DNA from 3 places in the Clostridium sp. JS66 genome. Region 2 is predicted to be linked to each of the others. Evidence: riboswitches for the same ligand, from Rfam matches in the RefSeq annotation. Region 2 holds a riboswitch; each other region holds the start of a gene.
What was found. Region 2 has a riboswitch for thiamine pyrophosphate ahead of tenA (thiaminase II). Riboswitches for the same ligand answer to the same signal wherever they lie in the genome.

Region 1 (5,472 bases), 220 kb from region 2:
TTAACTTTAGAAGATGTAAATAAAATGCATCCAGAAGGAATTATAATTTCTCCAGGCCCTAAATCTCCTGACCAATCGGGCATTTGTACAAACGTAGTTAGAAAATTTAGTAATAAAATTCCCATTTTGGGCATATGTCTTGGACACCAATGTATTGGATATGCTTTTGGTGCTAATATAATAAAGGGCAAAGAACCAATACACGGTAAAGTATGCAAAGTGCATCATAAAAATATAGGAGTATTTAAAGGACTTAAAAATCCAGTAAACGTTACAAGATACCATTCATTAATAATAGATAGGAATACACTTCCTGAATGCCTTAATATAACCTGTGAAACCACTGATGGAATTATAATGGGAATCAGACATAAAAGATATCTTGTTGAAGGAGTACAATTTCACCCTGAAGCAGAGCTAACAGAATGTGGACATAAAATGCTAAAAAATTTTATAGAAGAATCAAAAATATTTAACAGGAGGTAATGATATGGATTTCTTGATTGAAGAAATAAATACAAATTTAGATGCTTTCGATATTTACTCGTTATTTAAGGATGATAAAACAGTTACTATTTTGGATAGTTGTATGAGCACAGAAAATTTGGGTAGATACTCATTTATAGGACTAAAACCATTTACTACTTTTAAGTATGAAAATCATATTTGCACTATAAATGGAAAGGAATTTAATGCTGATCCATTTCAAGAGCTTAATAAACTTATCAATGGATGTAAAATTGAAAATAACACAGAACTCCCATATGTTGCAGGAGCCATGGGTTACTTTTCCTATGATCTAGGAAGAGTTATAGAAGATCTCCCTATAACAGCTAAGCAAGAAGTAAAAATACCAGATTGCTATTTTTACTTCTATGACAATGCAGTTATAGTAGATAACTTAAAAAAGAAAACTTATATCACTTCCCTTGGTATATTAAATTCCAAAGAAGAAAGCATATATAAAATAAAACATAAAATAATATCAGGAAGCAAGATCATATATAGAGAAATTTACAAAAGTGATACCAAATTCACATCAAACTTTAGTAAGAGTAAATACATTGAAACAGTAGAAAAGGTTAGACAGTTCATACGAAATGGAGATATTTATATTACTAATCTAACTCAAAGATTTTGTTGCAAAACAAAAAAAGAACCTTATGAAATATATAAAAATTTAAGACATATAAATCCAGCTCCATTTGCTGCATTGATGAATGTTGAAGATTTTAGTTTAGTATCTTCTTCTCCAGAAAGGTTTTTAAAAATAAGGAATACCGTTGTTGAAACAAGACCTATTAAAGGTACAAGACCTAGAGGAAAAAATAAAGAAGAAGATTTAAAAAATAGGCAAGAACTTATAAATAGTGAAAAAGATAAGTCTGAATTATTAATGATTGTAGATTTGGAGAGAAATGATTTGAGTAAGGTTTGTAAGCCTTATTCTGTAAAAGTAACAGAACTCTTTAAATTAGAAGAATACAGTACGGTATTTCATTTAGTATCAACTATTACTGGAGAATTAAAAACAGAATACACAGCAGTTGATTGTATAAAGGCATGTTTTCCTGGTGGTTCTATAACAGGGGCCCCTAAAGTAAGATCTATGGAAATAATTGAGGAATTAGAAAATACTAGAAGAAATATTTATACAGGTTCTATAGGATATTTAGGTTTTGATGGTAATGCAGACTTAAATATAGTTATCAGAACTATACTTATAAAAGATGAAAAGGCTTATTTAGGTGTTGGTGGAGGAATTACCTGGGAATCCGAAAATGAGTCTGAATATAATGAAACATTGGATAAAGCTAAGGCTTTGATGAATGTACTATGAAAAGGAGATTTGAGTTCATGATACTTTTAAATGGCAAAATATCAAAAAATCAGAATTTACTTTTAGATAGTGGTTTTTATTTTGGAAGAGGACTTTTTGAAACAATGCTTGTAAATAATATACCAATTTTTCTTGAGGATCATTTATTTAGGATAAATAATGGGCTTTCCATTATAGGAATAGATAAAAAAATTACTGAAGCTGAAGTTATAGATGCTGTAAAAAAACTTCACTGCAGCAATTGTGTGTTAAAGCTAGTAGTTACAGAAAAAAATGTATTATTTACTACTAAAAAAAATAATTATACTGTTGAACAATATAATAAAGGATTTAAAGCTAAAATAAGTTCTGTTAAAAAAAATGAATTTTCTAAGCTTACATATCTAAAATCTTTAAATTATTTAGAAAATATACTAGAGCACGAAAAATGTATTAATGAAGGATATAATGAAGTATTATTTTTCAACACCAACAATAAGCTAACTGAAGGAAGTATCTCTAATGTATTTTTTATCAAGAACAAAAAAATATATACTCCACATAAAAAATGTGGATTACTTGAAGGTACAGTAAGAAAGTTTATAATAAATAACTTTGATGTTACTGAAGGTAAATTCAACAAGGAGGATTTAATGTCCGCAGATAGTGTTTTTTTAACTAATAGCCTTATGGGAATAATGAAGGTTTCTAATATTTGCAATAGAAATTTTAACGACTATAGTATTATTGAGGAAATAAGAAAAGTTTATAAAGAACATTTAAATAAATATTAAAGCAAGGCAGCCTATAACTTATTTTATTAAGTAATTTAAAATAAAAACACCTAACTATATTTAAAATATAATTAGGTGTTTTCTATGGCGGAAAGATAGGGATTCGAACCCTAGGTACGGTCACCCGTACGCCGGTTTTCAAGACCGGTGCCTTAAACCAACTCGACCATCTTTCCAAAGAACATTTATAATTATAACAACCATATGATTAAATGTCAACACTTTTTTAAATTTAATTTTTATCCTATTTTCATAGCCGAAGACATAATAGCCACTCCATAAGCTTTAGTACTTAAAACTTTTTTTATGTTATCTTCATTTATTCCTCCTATGGCTATAACTGGTATAGTAACACTTTCACATATTTTTTCTAAAAACTCTATTCCTCTTCCTTTTAACCCCAACTTACAGTCTGTTTCAAATATATGACCTGCCAATAAATAACTTGCACCAAGCTTTTCTGCTTCCACTGCTTCTTCTACTTTATGAACAGATACCCCCACAACAATTTTTTTACAAATACTTTCATTGCTTTTCATATTTTTAAAGTTTTCAAAGCTTGTATGAAATCCATAAGCATTTATATCTAGAGCTGCTTTAATATTTCCATTAATAATTAAAGGAATATTATATTCACCTGTTATAGTTTTAATTTTTTCACCTAAATGTTTTAACGCTTCATACTCTAAATCTTTTTCCCTTAATATAACACCATCTGCACCCTTAAATGCACATTTTTCTATTACTTCACACAGATTGCTGCTCTGCTCTATTAAATGCCTATTTGTAACTACATATATTTTTTTATTTTCCTTTAAATTAAACAAAGCTTATCCACCACCTTTTATTAAAATCATATCAAAACGTAAAAAGCACAAATTCATAGAGAATTTGTGCTTAAAATCTATAATTCTTCTCCCTATGTCGTTATTACCCAAATCAGGTTATGAAGATAATGAATATCATTCCACTCTCAGTCCACTATTATGAACTCCCCTTAACTTATATTAATTTGTCAACACATTTTAGCATCAATTTACCATAAGCTTAAAATAAAGTCAATTTCATTTAAATCTAGCCTTATTATGTGCTAATCATCAATTTTCCAGTGATGTTAAAATTATTTTTATATATACTGTTATTTTAAATTAAAAACAGGCTTTATTTCTCCAACACTTTTTCCTACATTATTTAAATTTTTCATTATTTTAAACTTATTTAAAGCCTTTTTCTCTTCTTCATCTAAAACATTTAAATCTTCAAGGCATTGAATAACTACTGGATATAATGCTCTACTACTATTTCCATCTTCTATTTTTACTGCTATACCAATGTTCATATTTTTTATTCCAATACAATAAACTGCTTCTGCTCCAAATTTACCTATTAGCTTACCATGAGTATTTTTTATAAGTTCTGTACAGAATCCATTAGTACCTGCTATCATTTCAGGTGCATTATTCATAGCCTTAAATACTCTGTTGGCAGCATTTCTATATTCTATAGACAAATTATTTGGATTGGCCAGCTTTGCAAATCCAAATGCCATATTATATAGAGGAATACCATATACTGGAACCGTACATCCATCTGTTCCTATAAATATTTTTTTCTCATCTATACCACACATTTCTGCTACTACTTTTTTTATTTCTTTTTGTATAACATGTTGTTCCAAATTATAATCCTTTACATCATAACCCTTGCAAATACATGCAGCAAGCATACCTGCATGTTTTCCTGAACAATCAGTATTTGTAGGATTTAGTTTTACGTGATCCCATATAAGCTGATTCTTATACTCTTCATTTAAAGATAACGTAGTTCCACATAAAAGATCATTTACAGACAATCCTATTTTTTTCATTATGCCTTCAACTGTTTTTCTATGAAAATCTTCACCATAATGGGAAGCACACATTATAGAAATTTCCTCATCTGTAAACTTAAATTTATCTGCTGCACCACTTAGGATTACATTTAAAGTTTGAATTGGTTTTGCTGCTGACCTCATATAAGTAACCTTGTATGGATCTCCAATAGAATATAAAAGTTTTCCGTCATTATTAACTACAGCTATATCACCTCTATGCAAGCTTTCTACTATAGATCCTCTTTTTACATTCACAAGTATTTCAGACACACCTATCCCCCCTAATTTTATTGGATTATTTAACATTCTTCATAATATAGCTTATTCCTCTAAATTTCAGAATGTTTCACATATTACCAATAATATTCCTTATATGCTTCTAATAATGTTTAAGGATAGGCATTTTATATATTAAAATAGTAATGAAAATAATTATCCAATTACTATATATATTGATTTTATCAATTCGTATTTGAATTCTTAAATCATTTCTGTTTTATACCATTCAATAATAAATCACAATATTTTTCTGTAATTTCACTTATAGATTTTTCATGCTTTTTATATGTAATATATCCTTTAGAAAATTCTGTTTCTGGTATATTTAATTTTTCCATAATAAAATCTCTTAAAAGTATCATATTTCTAAATATATAAAAAATTATAATACTTTTATCTAAATCCTTGCGTATCAATTTTTTATTTTGAAACACATCTACTATATCTATAAATTCTTTGCGTCTCATTGGCAAATATGATTTAAATTGCTCACTTTTGCAGGCATGAAAAAGAAAATTAGCATAATTGTAATATATAAAATCAAATTGCAACACATGTAGTACAAGTTTTTTTGCTATAGCTATAGTGTCTAAATGCTCTTCCTCAGCTTCAAAATCAGTTATATAATCCAACTGTTTCTTTATAGTATAATCAATAAGAAAAATATACAAATCTGTTTTGTTATTAAAGTACCTGTAGAAACTTCC
Region 2 (5,472 bases):
TTTATTGCCTACCTTACTTTTTCCAAATATAAGATCAAAAATCTTATTCCATAAATCCATAAAATATTCAAAATCCTGTATTAGATAGATACTCAACACCACGGCTATAAAAAATGAAGCTATATTTCCACCTATGGACACAACAGAATTTGTTATTGAACCTATACTGGCAGAAAAATATGACTGTATAGAACTTACTATTTCAGCAATTTTATCATTTAAATTACCTGGTATTGATATATTTAAACTTGCTAGTTTTTCATTTATAGAAGTAACAGACAATGTAGAATTCTTTAAATAATCAGTAAGAAACATTCCCATATTGGATATAGTCACATTACTAGAAACTTTTCCTCCAACCATAATATATATTCCACTAATAACAGCTACAAAAATCCCTGTTACTAACGCATATATTACTAAAATTCCAATTGCTCTTCTACTAGATGGTTTTTTCAATATTTTTTTCTTTTCTAAAAAATTTTCAACACTTTTTACACCTGGTTTCAACAGGTACACAATTACTAATGCAATAAAAAATGGTTTTAAAACACCAATAATTTTATTTAATGTGTTATTGAGTAAGGATAATATACCTCCTACATTATTAAAAAACATTATAACCGCATAAACAAAAATCACTGTTGCCGCGGCATATACACAATATTGTAATAACTTTTTATCTATTTTCATCTTCGCCTCTCTACTTTAATCAAGTTATTTTTTATTTTTTCTATATAATTACTTTGCAATAATAATGGACTTTACGCAATTATTAAAGTTTAAATCTTAAATTTTGAAATTTGTTCTTTTAATTTTTCAGAACTATTTTTGGATTTCTTTGTCAACTGAAAAATATCATTGGATTTTAAAGTTACGTCCATTACTTTTTGTGCAATGTCAGTAGTTGCATTAACTCCTTCACCTGATAATTTGGCCATTCCATCAATAGATTTTAATACATCTTTTATCCTAATCAATAATTCTTCTGAAGTAGAATTAAAATTTTTAATAAGCTTATCCACAAATTTTGCATCTTCGCTATACTTGTCCGCAACATCAAGCAATGTTTTATAGTCATTTTGCACATCATTAGATACAAAATCAAGTAACTTATTTGAACTACTTGAAAGCTCATTAACTGATGCTGTAACTTTTCCTGTAACACTTTGTATCTGCATAACTGTATTCTTTGACTGCTCTGCAAGCTTTCTAATTTCCTCAGCTACTATTGAAAACCCTCTTCCTGCCTCTCCTGCACCAGCAGCTTCTATAGCTGCATTTAATGCAAGCATATTGGTTTGAGAAGTTATTTGTATTATAGATTCGGATAAAACATTTATTTGATCTACAATTTTTGAATTTTCAATAGCTTTTTCAAGTTCTTCCTTTGTTTTGAAGAAAATATCAGAAGCCTTTCTCTGTGCATCATTTACACTTTCTTTTGTATAAACTGCCCTTTTACTAATCTCCAAAACTTCATTTACAGCATTTTGAGAATTCTTTGCTATAGATTCTACTGATTTTTCAATCTCTTGCGCAGTAGTATTCATTTCTTGTGATGATGCTGCCGTTTGCTCCATACCTGCAGATAACTCCTCTGTATCTTCTGACACAGCTTCTATATTTGAATTCAATCCATCAACCTTTACAGAAACATCATCAACTACATGTTTAATATTTTCTGATTCCTCCATTACATTTTCTATCATTTTCTTGAAAGTTTCTGTAGTGTTGTTTAAATGCTGTGCAATTTCTTTAGTTTCATCATTTGAATTTATCTCACAAGTACTTTTCAAGTCACCATTTGAAATATTTTGTAGAAATTCTTGTATTTTATTAATGTTTTTAGATATGCGTTTTACCATAATAGTGGCAAGAACAATACCTAAAGCTATAGCACCTAAAGATACTAATACAATTATTATCATAATATTTCTTACCTTGGAAACTATATTTTCCTTTTCCACTCCAACAAAGAAAGCACCTACAACTTTGCCACTGGAATCTTTAATTGGTGTATATCTTGTTTGATATACACTTCCTACTACAACTGCCTCACCCTCATATGCTTTTCCTTGTTTTAAAACTACATCAGCAACTTTGTCAGACATTTTAGTTCCTACAGCTCTTTTTCCATCCATCATAACATTAGTTGAAACCCTTGTATCATTTAAAAATATAGTACATATAGAATTAGTATCAGTTTTTATATTATCTACCAGTTCAGTATCTTCATTTAATATCTTTTTACCTTTAAGAAGGTTCTCCCCTTCTATTTTCCAATCCCCTTGATATTTTTCATTTAAAATTCTATAACCGCTATTGTTACTAATTTTAAGCTGATTGGTTACATTTTCTTCAACAATGCCATTAATTTTATAATATACAATAGATAAAATTGCCGAAGCTAAGAATAGTAACATTAAAGTAATAACGGAAATTATCTTTCCTTTAAACTTAAACTTTATTATTCTGTTCATAATTATGCCCCCCATTTACTATTTTACATATTAAACATGAGTTTCTATTGTCTATATTCGTCATAAAGATATAAAATCCTTTGTAAATTTTCTAAAACTTGCAATTAACTTAAAAATTTGCAGTATCTATTGCAATATTTTTTAATTATACTAGCTATAATTAATCAATAACTATTTTGGAAATTATTCAGTTAATTGATATTATTGACATAAATGTTAATAAATATTTAGTTAACATACTTTAACTCTATTGACGACATTAGTATATTGTAGTAACATAAACTTGTAAATACAAAATTAAATAATAGAAATCCCAGGGGGGCTGGTGTTACCAGCTGAGAGTAAAAATATTAATTTTTAGACCCTATAACCTGATCTGGATAATACCAGCGTAGGAAGAGGCTTTATATAATTAAGGATTATAGGTACAAACCTCTTGTTGGTTTGTACCTTTTTAATTTTAAGCAATAAATTACATTGCATTTCAAATAAAATACAAGTTCAACAAAACTTAATAATGAGGAGGATTTAAAATGAAATTTTCAGATACCCTATACAAAAGCGTTAAAGACATTTGGGATTCTTATTACATACATCCATTTGTTAGGGGAATAGGTGAAGGAACTCTAGATAAAGATAAATTTAAATTTTATATGATACAAGATTATATTTACCTATTAGATTACGCTAAAGTTTATGCTTTAGGTGTAGTTAAAGCTGAAACAGAAGAAGTAATGCAGGGTTTTTCCAGCACAGTAAATAGTATATTAAATGGTGAAATGAATATTCACCGCTCTTATATGGAGGAATTAGGAATTACATCAGAAGAAGTTAAAAACACTAAAGCATCACTTGCCAATACTTCATATACACATTACATGCTTGCTGTTTCTCAAGCAGGCTCTTTGGGAGATGTTGCTGTTTCATTGTTATCCTGCGCATGGAGTTACTTAAAAATTGCTACAAATTTAAGTAAAATTAATGGTTCTTTAGACCATGAATTTTATGGCAAATGGATAAAGGGTTATATCTCAGAAAATTATAAGGAAGAAGTACAATGGCTTTTAGATTTAGTAGATAACCTTGGAAACTACTTGTCAAAGAAAGAATTAGATAGGTTAACAGAAATATTTATAAACTGTAGTAAATATGAACTCATGTTTTGGGACATGGCCTATAACAAGGAGATGTAATTTTTTATGTTAAAATTCTGCAATATTAATTTCAAATATGAAAATGATGCAGCTCCTCTTATAGCGAACTTGAGCTTCAAAGTACATAGAGGAGATTTTATAAGTATAATAGGCCCAAGCGGATGCGGAAAAAGTACTATATTCAGGCTTGTTTGTGGTTTAGAGCATGGATATTCTGGAAACATTTTCATAAATGACAATGATATTAATAATTTAAAAGGTTATATAGGCTATATGCCTCAAAAGGATTTATTAATTCCCTGGAGAAACATTTTAGAAAATGCTTCACTTCCACTTGAAATACGTGAAAATAACCCCAAACGAGCTAAGAAGGAAGCAGAAAAATTTTTAGAAACCTTTGGTCTTGGAAGTTATAAATATAAATATCCAAAGGACTTATCAGGTGGAATGAAACAAAGAGTTTCATTTATAAGAACTTTGCTTACCGGTTCTGAAATTATGCTTTTGGATGAGCCTTTCAGTGCTTTAGATGCTATAACTAAAATATCAATGCAAGAATGGCTGCTAACTCAATGGTCTTCGTTTAAGAAAACCATATTATTTATAACTCATGATGTTGAGGAAGCTTTATTTCTATCAAGTAAAATATTAGTGGTTTCCCAAAAACCTATAACTCAGCTAAAGGAAGTAGTAGTTCCTCTCAGTTATCCAAGAGATAGGCACATGTTAAGCAGACCAGAAATATTGGACATAAAAGAAAAACTTATAAATGAATTGAAACAGAGGATTGAACTATGAAAAAATACACATCATCAATAATTGTAGGAATTTCATTTTTTTTAATTTGGGAAACTATAGCACGAAAAATAGATGCAGCGTATATATTGCCATCCCCAAGCAAAATTTTACAAAGAACTTGGGAACTAAGGGATCCTTTATTTACAGTACATCTTCCTGCTACACTATGGGTTACTTTTTTAGGACTTGTTATATCCTTGATTTTCGGAGTATTCTTGGCCATACTCATGAGTTTAAATGAAAAAATCCAAAATGCAATATACCCTCTTGTGGTGGTAACTCAAACTGTACCAATTACAGCTTTGGCTCCTATATTTGTACTTTGGTTTGGCTACAGCATATGGAGCAAGGTATTGGCAACCATACTTATGACTTTTTTTCCTATTACAATTAATGTATATGATGGACTTAGGTCCACTAAGAGAGAAATGGAAGAATTATTAATTACTTATGGAGCTACCAAAAAAGATATATTTATTAAGTTAAAATTGCCTTCAGCATTACCATATTTTTTTTCAGCACTAAAAATATCTGTACCACTTAGCGTAATAGGTGCTGCCATTAGTGAATGGCTTGGAGCTCAATCAGGTCTTGGATACTTTAGTAAAAGAATGATGACTCAACTAGATGGTGCAGGAGTCTTTGCACCTATAGTAATTTTATCTCTTATCGCAGTAATATTTGTTTTTATAATAGATATTTTAGAAAATAAACTAATAAAATGGAGGAATGAAGTGTGAAAAAATTTAAGTATTTAGCTTTATTATTAGTACTAATATGTTTAATAGGTACAGGCTGCTCTGCTGGCACTCAAAGCAGTAAAAAGGATTCTGATAAGTTAGAGGATGTTGATGTAGTATTGGATTGGTATCCAAATGCAATACACAGTTTCATATATGCAGCTATAGAAAATGGATATTATAAAGAACAGGGATTAAATGTTCATATTAAATTTCCATCCAATGCAACAGATCCGTTGACGCTTACCGCTGCCAACAAAGCAACTATAGGAATCTATTATCAACCTGATATAATAA
Region 3 (5,472 bases), 2.4 Mb from region 2:
AGCAGCAAGAGCAGGTGAGCATGGAAAAGGATTTGCTGTAGTAGCAGATGAAGTTAAAGAATTAGCAGAACAATCCTCAAGCTCTGCAGAGGAAATAACAAAAATTATTGATAACATAACTTTAAAAATAGCTCAAATAACTAAAGAAGCTAATGAGCAAGCAGAAAGTACAAAGAAGGATATAAGATTTGCAGATGAATCTAAGAATTCATTTTCAAAAATCAAAGGGTCAACTAGTTCAACTTATGATGCTATTAATGAAATACATAAGTTAGCTAGCCAAACATCATTAATGTCCGATAAGGTTAATGAACTAATAAATGATATCATTTCAGCTAACGAAGAATCAGTAGCATTTACACAGGAAGTTTCTGCGTCAGCACAGGAACAATCAGCATCAATGGAGAGCCTTTCTGAGTTAATAAGAAATATGAATGATGCAGCAGATAGTGTAGATTTAAGGCTTAAAGATTTTATAAATAACATAGAAATAGGAGAAAATGAAAAAAAATCTATTAAGTCTGGATTCTTAAAACTGAAAAGTATAACTGAAGAAATAAATTCTAAATCTTTGCCAATAGATGGGGCTTCACAGTTATTAAAGGAAAAAGAAAATTTATATAAAGAATTTGAATATATAGGTGTGATGGATGAGAAAGGTATTATGAAATCTGCTAGTAAGCCTATATCATATGAAAATAATAACTATTCATTTAGGCCTTATTTTAAAGAGGCAATGAAAGGGAATGAATATTATACTGAACCATATATATCTAATGTATCCTTTAATTATTGCATTGCCATAGCAGTACCATTTAAAAATAAGTTTGGAGAAATTGATGGAGTTATTATGGCAGATTTGATTATAGAAAAATAGGATTATACCATATGTGTCATTTTTATTAATTAATTGTTCAGAAAAAGTTAATCCTTTATTTTCAATATATTCTTATTTTTTACCACAATATATGTAATTTATTGAAAATTATTCATTGATGTAAGGATGTAATTATTACATAATGATGAGTAGATGTGTCAATTAGTTTTTGGATTTGTTGTGGAGGAAAGTAAAGAATGAGAAAGATTTTATTAAGCAGAAAGTTTTTAAAGGATTTGGATTATATAATGTTATTCGCAGCTATACTTATTGTATGTTTTGGTATAGCTAATATTTTTAGTGCAACACACAATAAGTGTGGATTCAGCTATTTTGAATTGCAATCTATTTGGTTAATTGTTGGAGTTATAGTTGTATATATACTGCTAAATTTTGATTATAAAACAATAGGTTCATATTGCGGATTTATATACTGGAGTGGAGTAGCGCTATTGTTATTTAATGATATAACAAGTAGAGCTGTTAAAGGTGCTGCTTCTTGGATAAGAATAGGAAATAGAGCCATAGAACCTGGTGAATTTGTAAAAATAGGTCTAATATTAATGCTTGCTAAAAAATTAGATGATATGGAAGGTAACATTAATAATATAAAAAACTTTTTAACCCTTTGTGCATATGCTGCTATACCAATGATTTTAATTATAGTACAACCTAATTTAGGTATGGCTTTAATATGTTTTTTTATAACATTAGCTATATTTTTTATAAGTAACTTAAATTTAAAAGTTATAATATATGGATTTTTGTCCATGATTCCAATAAGTGTATTTATATGGTTTAGTGGTTTAATGAAAAGTTATCAGAAAGACAGAATAATTTCATTTTTAAATCCAGAATTGTATCAACAGGATACAGCATTTCAATTAATGCAATCAATTATAGGTATAGGATCTGGAAGGTTGTTTGGCAGTGGATATTTAAAAGGTGTACAAGTGTCAGGAGGTTATATACCTGAGGTTCATACTGATTTTATATTTGCGGTGGTAGGAGAAGAATGGGGATTGATTGGAGCTGTTATTCTGCTGATTTTTTTTGGTATATTGTTGTATAGAATGATTAATGCAGCTAAGGAATCTAAAGATATTTTTGGAAGACTTATATGTGTGGGAACAGCAGCATCCTTTATATTTTCTATATTTCAAAATATAGGTATGACAATAGGTATTATGCCAATAGCAGGAATTACTCTACCTTTTATGAGTTATGGAGGAAGTTCTATTTTAACTAATTTTATATCATTAGGATTAGTTTTAAATGTGTATATGAGAAGAAGAAAAATTAATTTTTAAGGTTGCAAATATTTATAAATATATGTACAATATAATTGTAATTAAGTAAAAATTTAATAAATTCGTTGTGGGGGTGCTGTAAGGCTGAGAAGAGAGTTTTCTCTAACCCTTTGAACCTGATCTAGGTAAAACTGGCGTAGGGAAGCAGATATTTTATGATATAAAATAATATATTTTCAAGTGTATTGCTTTTCTGCGATACACTTTTTGTTTTACTTAAATTAGAGTATGTTTATCATCCACACAGCCATATAAGGAGTGATTAAAGTGAAAAAAGTCCTAACTATTGCAGGATCAGATAGCTGTGGAGGGGCAGGAATTCAAGCAGATTTAAAGACTATGAGTGCATTAGGTGTTTATGGTATGAGTGTTATCGCAGCTATAACAGCACAAAATACTGTAGGGGTACAAGATGTAATGGATGTTACGGATGAAATGATAGCGGCACAAATAACATCTATATTTACTGACATAGATGTAGATAGTGTAAAGATTGGAATGGTTTCTAATAGTAAAACCATAGGAGTGATAAAAAAATTACTGTTGAAATTTAAAGCAAAAAATATAGTATTAGATCCAGTTATGGTTTCTAAAAGTGGATATTTTCTTTTAAAGCCTGAAGCACAAGAAGCTATAAAGGAACTTGTATCAATATCAGATTTAGTAACTCCTAATATTCCAGAAGCAGAAGTATTAACAAATATGAAAATAGAAAATGCAGATGATATGAAAAATGCAGCAGCGAAAATAAAAGAATTTGGTGTTAAAAATGTTTTGATAAAAGGTGGTCACAGATGTAATGATGCCAATGATATACTGCTATGTGATGATGGATTTATAAATTTAGCAGGGCATAGAATCAACACTAAAAATACACATGGAACAGGATGTACATTATCCTCAGCAATAGCTTCTTATTTAGCTAAGGGATATAGTGTAAAACAATCAGTGACACTTTCTAAAGAATATATAACCAAGGCTATAGAAAACTCTTTTTCTATAGGACATGGAGTAGGACCAGTAGGACATTTTATTGAACTTTATAAAAAGGCAGATGTAGATTTTGAATAAAAGAATAAGTGATTTTAACTATGATAATTATAAACAACTTAATTTTCGCAGTTTAAAAATATTGCGACACAACTTTTTTTCAGAGGACAATTGAGTTATTAAAAATATTAAAAATGTGGGGGAATTAAAAATGAATGATTTAAACATGATGGATAAAGTGGCTGAAAGTTTAGCAAAGCTTAGAAAAAAGGTTCCATTGGTGCACTGTATAACAAATTATGTAACAATAAATGATTGTGCAAATATACTTTTATCTTTTGGTGCTTCCCCAGCTATGTGTGAAGCTTATGATGAAGTTTTTGATTTTGTAAAGTTATCCTCAGCACTATATATAAATGTTGGAACTTTAACAAAAGAACAAGAAGCAGCAGCAGTACTTGCAAGTATATCTGCAAAACAAAATAATATACCTGTAGTACTAGATCCTGTGGCTTGTGGAGCTATACCAAGAAAACTTTCTGTAATAAATAGAATATTTGAAGTAGGACGTGTGGATATTATAAAAGGCAATATTGGAGAAATAAAGTTCTTAGCTGGTGAGGCATCAAAGGTAAGGGGAGTAGATTCTCTTGAAGGCTCTGAAGGAGCATTAGAAGCATGTATTAGTCTTGCAAATAAATATAATTGTGTAATTGCAGCTACAGGAAAAGAAGATTTTATTACAGATGGAAAAAGAAGTGCAATTATTCAAAATGGTACAGAGATGTTTACGAAAGTGACTGGATCAGGATGTATGCTGGGAGCGCTTTGTGGTGGCACTGCTGGAATCTATGAAGATAAATTTATAGCTGCTGTAACGGCTGTACTTTCAATGAATATAGCAGGAGAAGGAGCTTATGAAGAAGCTAAATTCCCAGGATCTTTTAAAGTTAAACTTATGGATCACATTTATTGCTTATCAGAAGAAAAATTGAAGGAAGAAGGAAAAATTATATGGAAATAGATTATGGTTTATATCTTATAACAGACAGAAGTTTTTTAAAAGGTAGAGATTTAAAAAAAGTTGTTGAAGAAGCAATTTTAGGAGGAGTTACTTTAGTTCAAGTGAGAGAAAAAAATATTTCAACTAGAGAATTTTATAATGTAGCTTTAGAAGTAAAAGAAGTTACAAAGCACTATAAAGTTCCTATAATAATAAATGATAGGCTAGATATAGCCCAAGCTATAGATGCAGAAGGAGTACATTTAGGACAAAGTGATATGCATATAAAAATTGCAAGAAAAATATTAGGTGAAGAAAAAATTATAGGTATTTCAGCAGGAAATGTAAAAGAAGCTGTAGAGGCTGAAAGAGATGGAGCAGATTATTTAGGCATAGGAACTGTATTTTATACTGGTACTAAAAAAGATATAAAAACTCCTATTGGTATTGAAGGGCTTAAAGAAGTATGTAATAGTGTAAAAATACCTTCAGTAGCTATTGGTGGGGTAAATGAAACGAATTTTAAAGAAGTTTTATCCACAGGAGTTAATGGAATTTCTGTAATATCAGCTATACTTGGAAAAGATGATATCAGACAAGCGTCTAAAAATTTAAATATTAAATAAATATGGAATAAATAGCGCAGTTAAAAAAATATTTTTTACTGCGTTATTTTTATATATTAGTTAATATAAAAAATAAATAAAATATATATCTACTTATATATATGAAAAAATTTTAAATTTAAATCATGTCTTTTTAAAAATAACTTTGGATATTATAGTAGAGCAGTTCATAATGAATTATTAAATTTCAAGATTGTTAATAATGTTGATGAAAATAATTTGTCTGATGGTAATAAAAAAACATTTCAAGTATACAGATAATTGATAAAGAAGGAGTGACATTTTGGAGTACACAATTTTTAATTCTAATTCATAATATACATTAAATTAACAATGCTGAATAATGTATTGCAACTAAATCAAATCATTAATACTAAGTGAGAAACATAATGAGGTGATGAATAAAATGGCATACGAAATTAGTTTATGCATGATTATAAAAGATGAAAATGAAAATCTTCTGAGGTGTCTTGAAAGTGTTAAAGATATAGTAGATGAAATGATAATAGTTTATATAGGTTATATTCATAATACAGTAGAAATAGCAAAAAGTTATGGAGCAAAGACTTATTATTTTCAGTGGAGCAATGATTTTAGTGCTGCAAGGAATGAGTCACTTAAATATGCAACAAAAGATTGGATTCTCATTATGGATGTAGATGATGA

Region 1: another riboswitch for thiamine pyrophosphate. It lies ahead of Q6H37_RS22155 (thiamine phosphate synthase); the one in region 2 lies ahead of tenA (thiaminase II).
Region 3: another riboswitch for thiamine pyrophosphate. It lies ahead of thiD (bifunctional hydroxymethylpyrimidine kinase/phosphomethylpyrimidine kinase); the one in region 2 lies ahead of tenA (thiaminase II).

The regions. Positions count from the first base shown of each region.
Region 1 covers NZ_CP131467.1:4,812,233-4,817,704, forward strand. The annotation lists gene Q6H37_RS22135 (aminodeoxychorismate/anthranilate synthase component II) at 1-486, shown strand, start outside; gene pabB (aminodeoxychorismate synthase component I) at 491-1,840, shown strand; gene Q6H37_RS22145 (aminotransferase class IV) at 1,858-2,613, shown strand; tRNA gene Q6H37_RS22150 (tRNA-Ser) at 2,699-2,789, opposite strand; gene Q6H37_RS22155 (thiamine phosphate synthase) at 2,853-3,440, opposite strand; TPP riboswitch at 3,513-3,621, opposite strand; gene Q6H37_RS22160 (asparaginase) at 3,752-4,756, opposite strand; gene Q6H37_RS22165 (TetR/AcrR family transcriptional regulator) at 4,972-5,472, opposite strand, start outside.
Region 2 covers NZ_CP131467.1:4,592,559-4,598,030, forward strand. The annotation lists gene Q6H37_RS21270 (AI-2E family transporter) at 1-693, opposite strand, end outside; gene Q6H37_RS21275 (methyl-accepting chemotaxis protein) at 783-2,483, opposite strand; TPP riboswitch at 2,789-2,899, shown strand; gene tenA (thiaminase II) at 3,017-3,676, shown strand; gene Q6H37_RS21285 (ABC transporter ATP-binding protein) at 3,683-4,435, shown strand; gene Q6H37_RS21290 (ABC transporter permease) at 4,432-5,175, shown strand; gene Q6H37_RS21295 (ABC transporter substrate-binding protein) at 5,172-5,472, shown strand, end outside.
Region 3 covers NZ_CP131467.1:700,560-706,031, forward strand. The annotation lists gene Q6H37_RS03120 (methyl-accepting chemotaxis protein) at 1-877, shown strand, start outside; gene rodA (rod shape-determining protein RodA) at 1,075-2,187, shown strand; TPP riboswitch at 2,247-2,348, shown strand; gene thiD (bifunctional hydroxymethylpyrimidine kinase/phosphomethylpyrimidine kinase) at 2,455-3,258, shown strand; gene thiM (hydroxyethylthiazole kinase) at 3,389-4,201, shown strand; gene thiE (thiamine phosphate synthase) at 4,192-4,806, shown strand; gene Q6H37_RS03145 (glycosyltransferase) at 5,213-5,472, shown strand, end outside.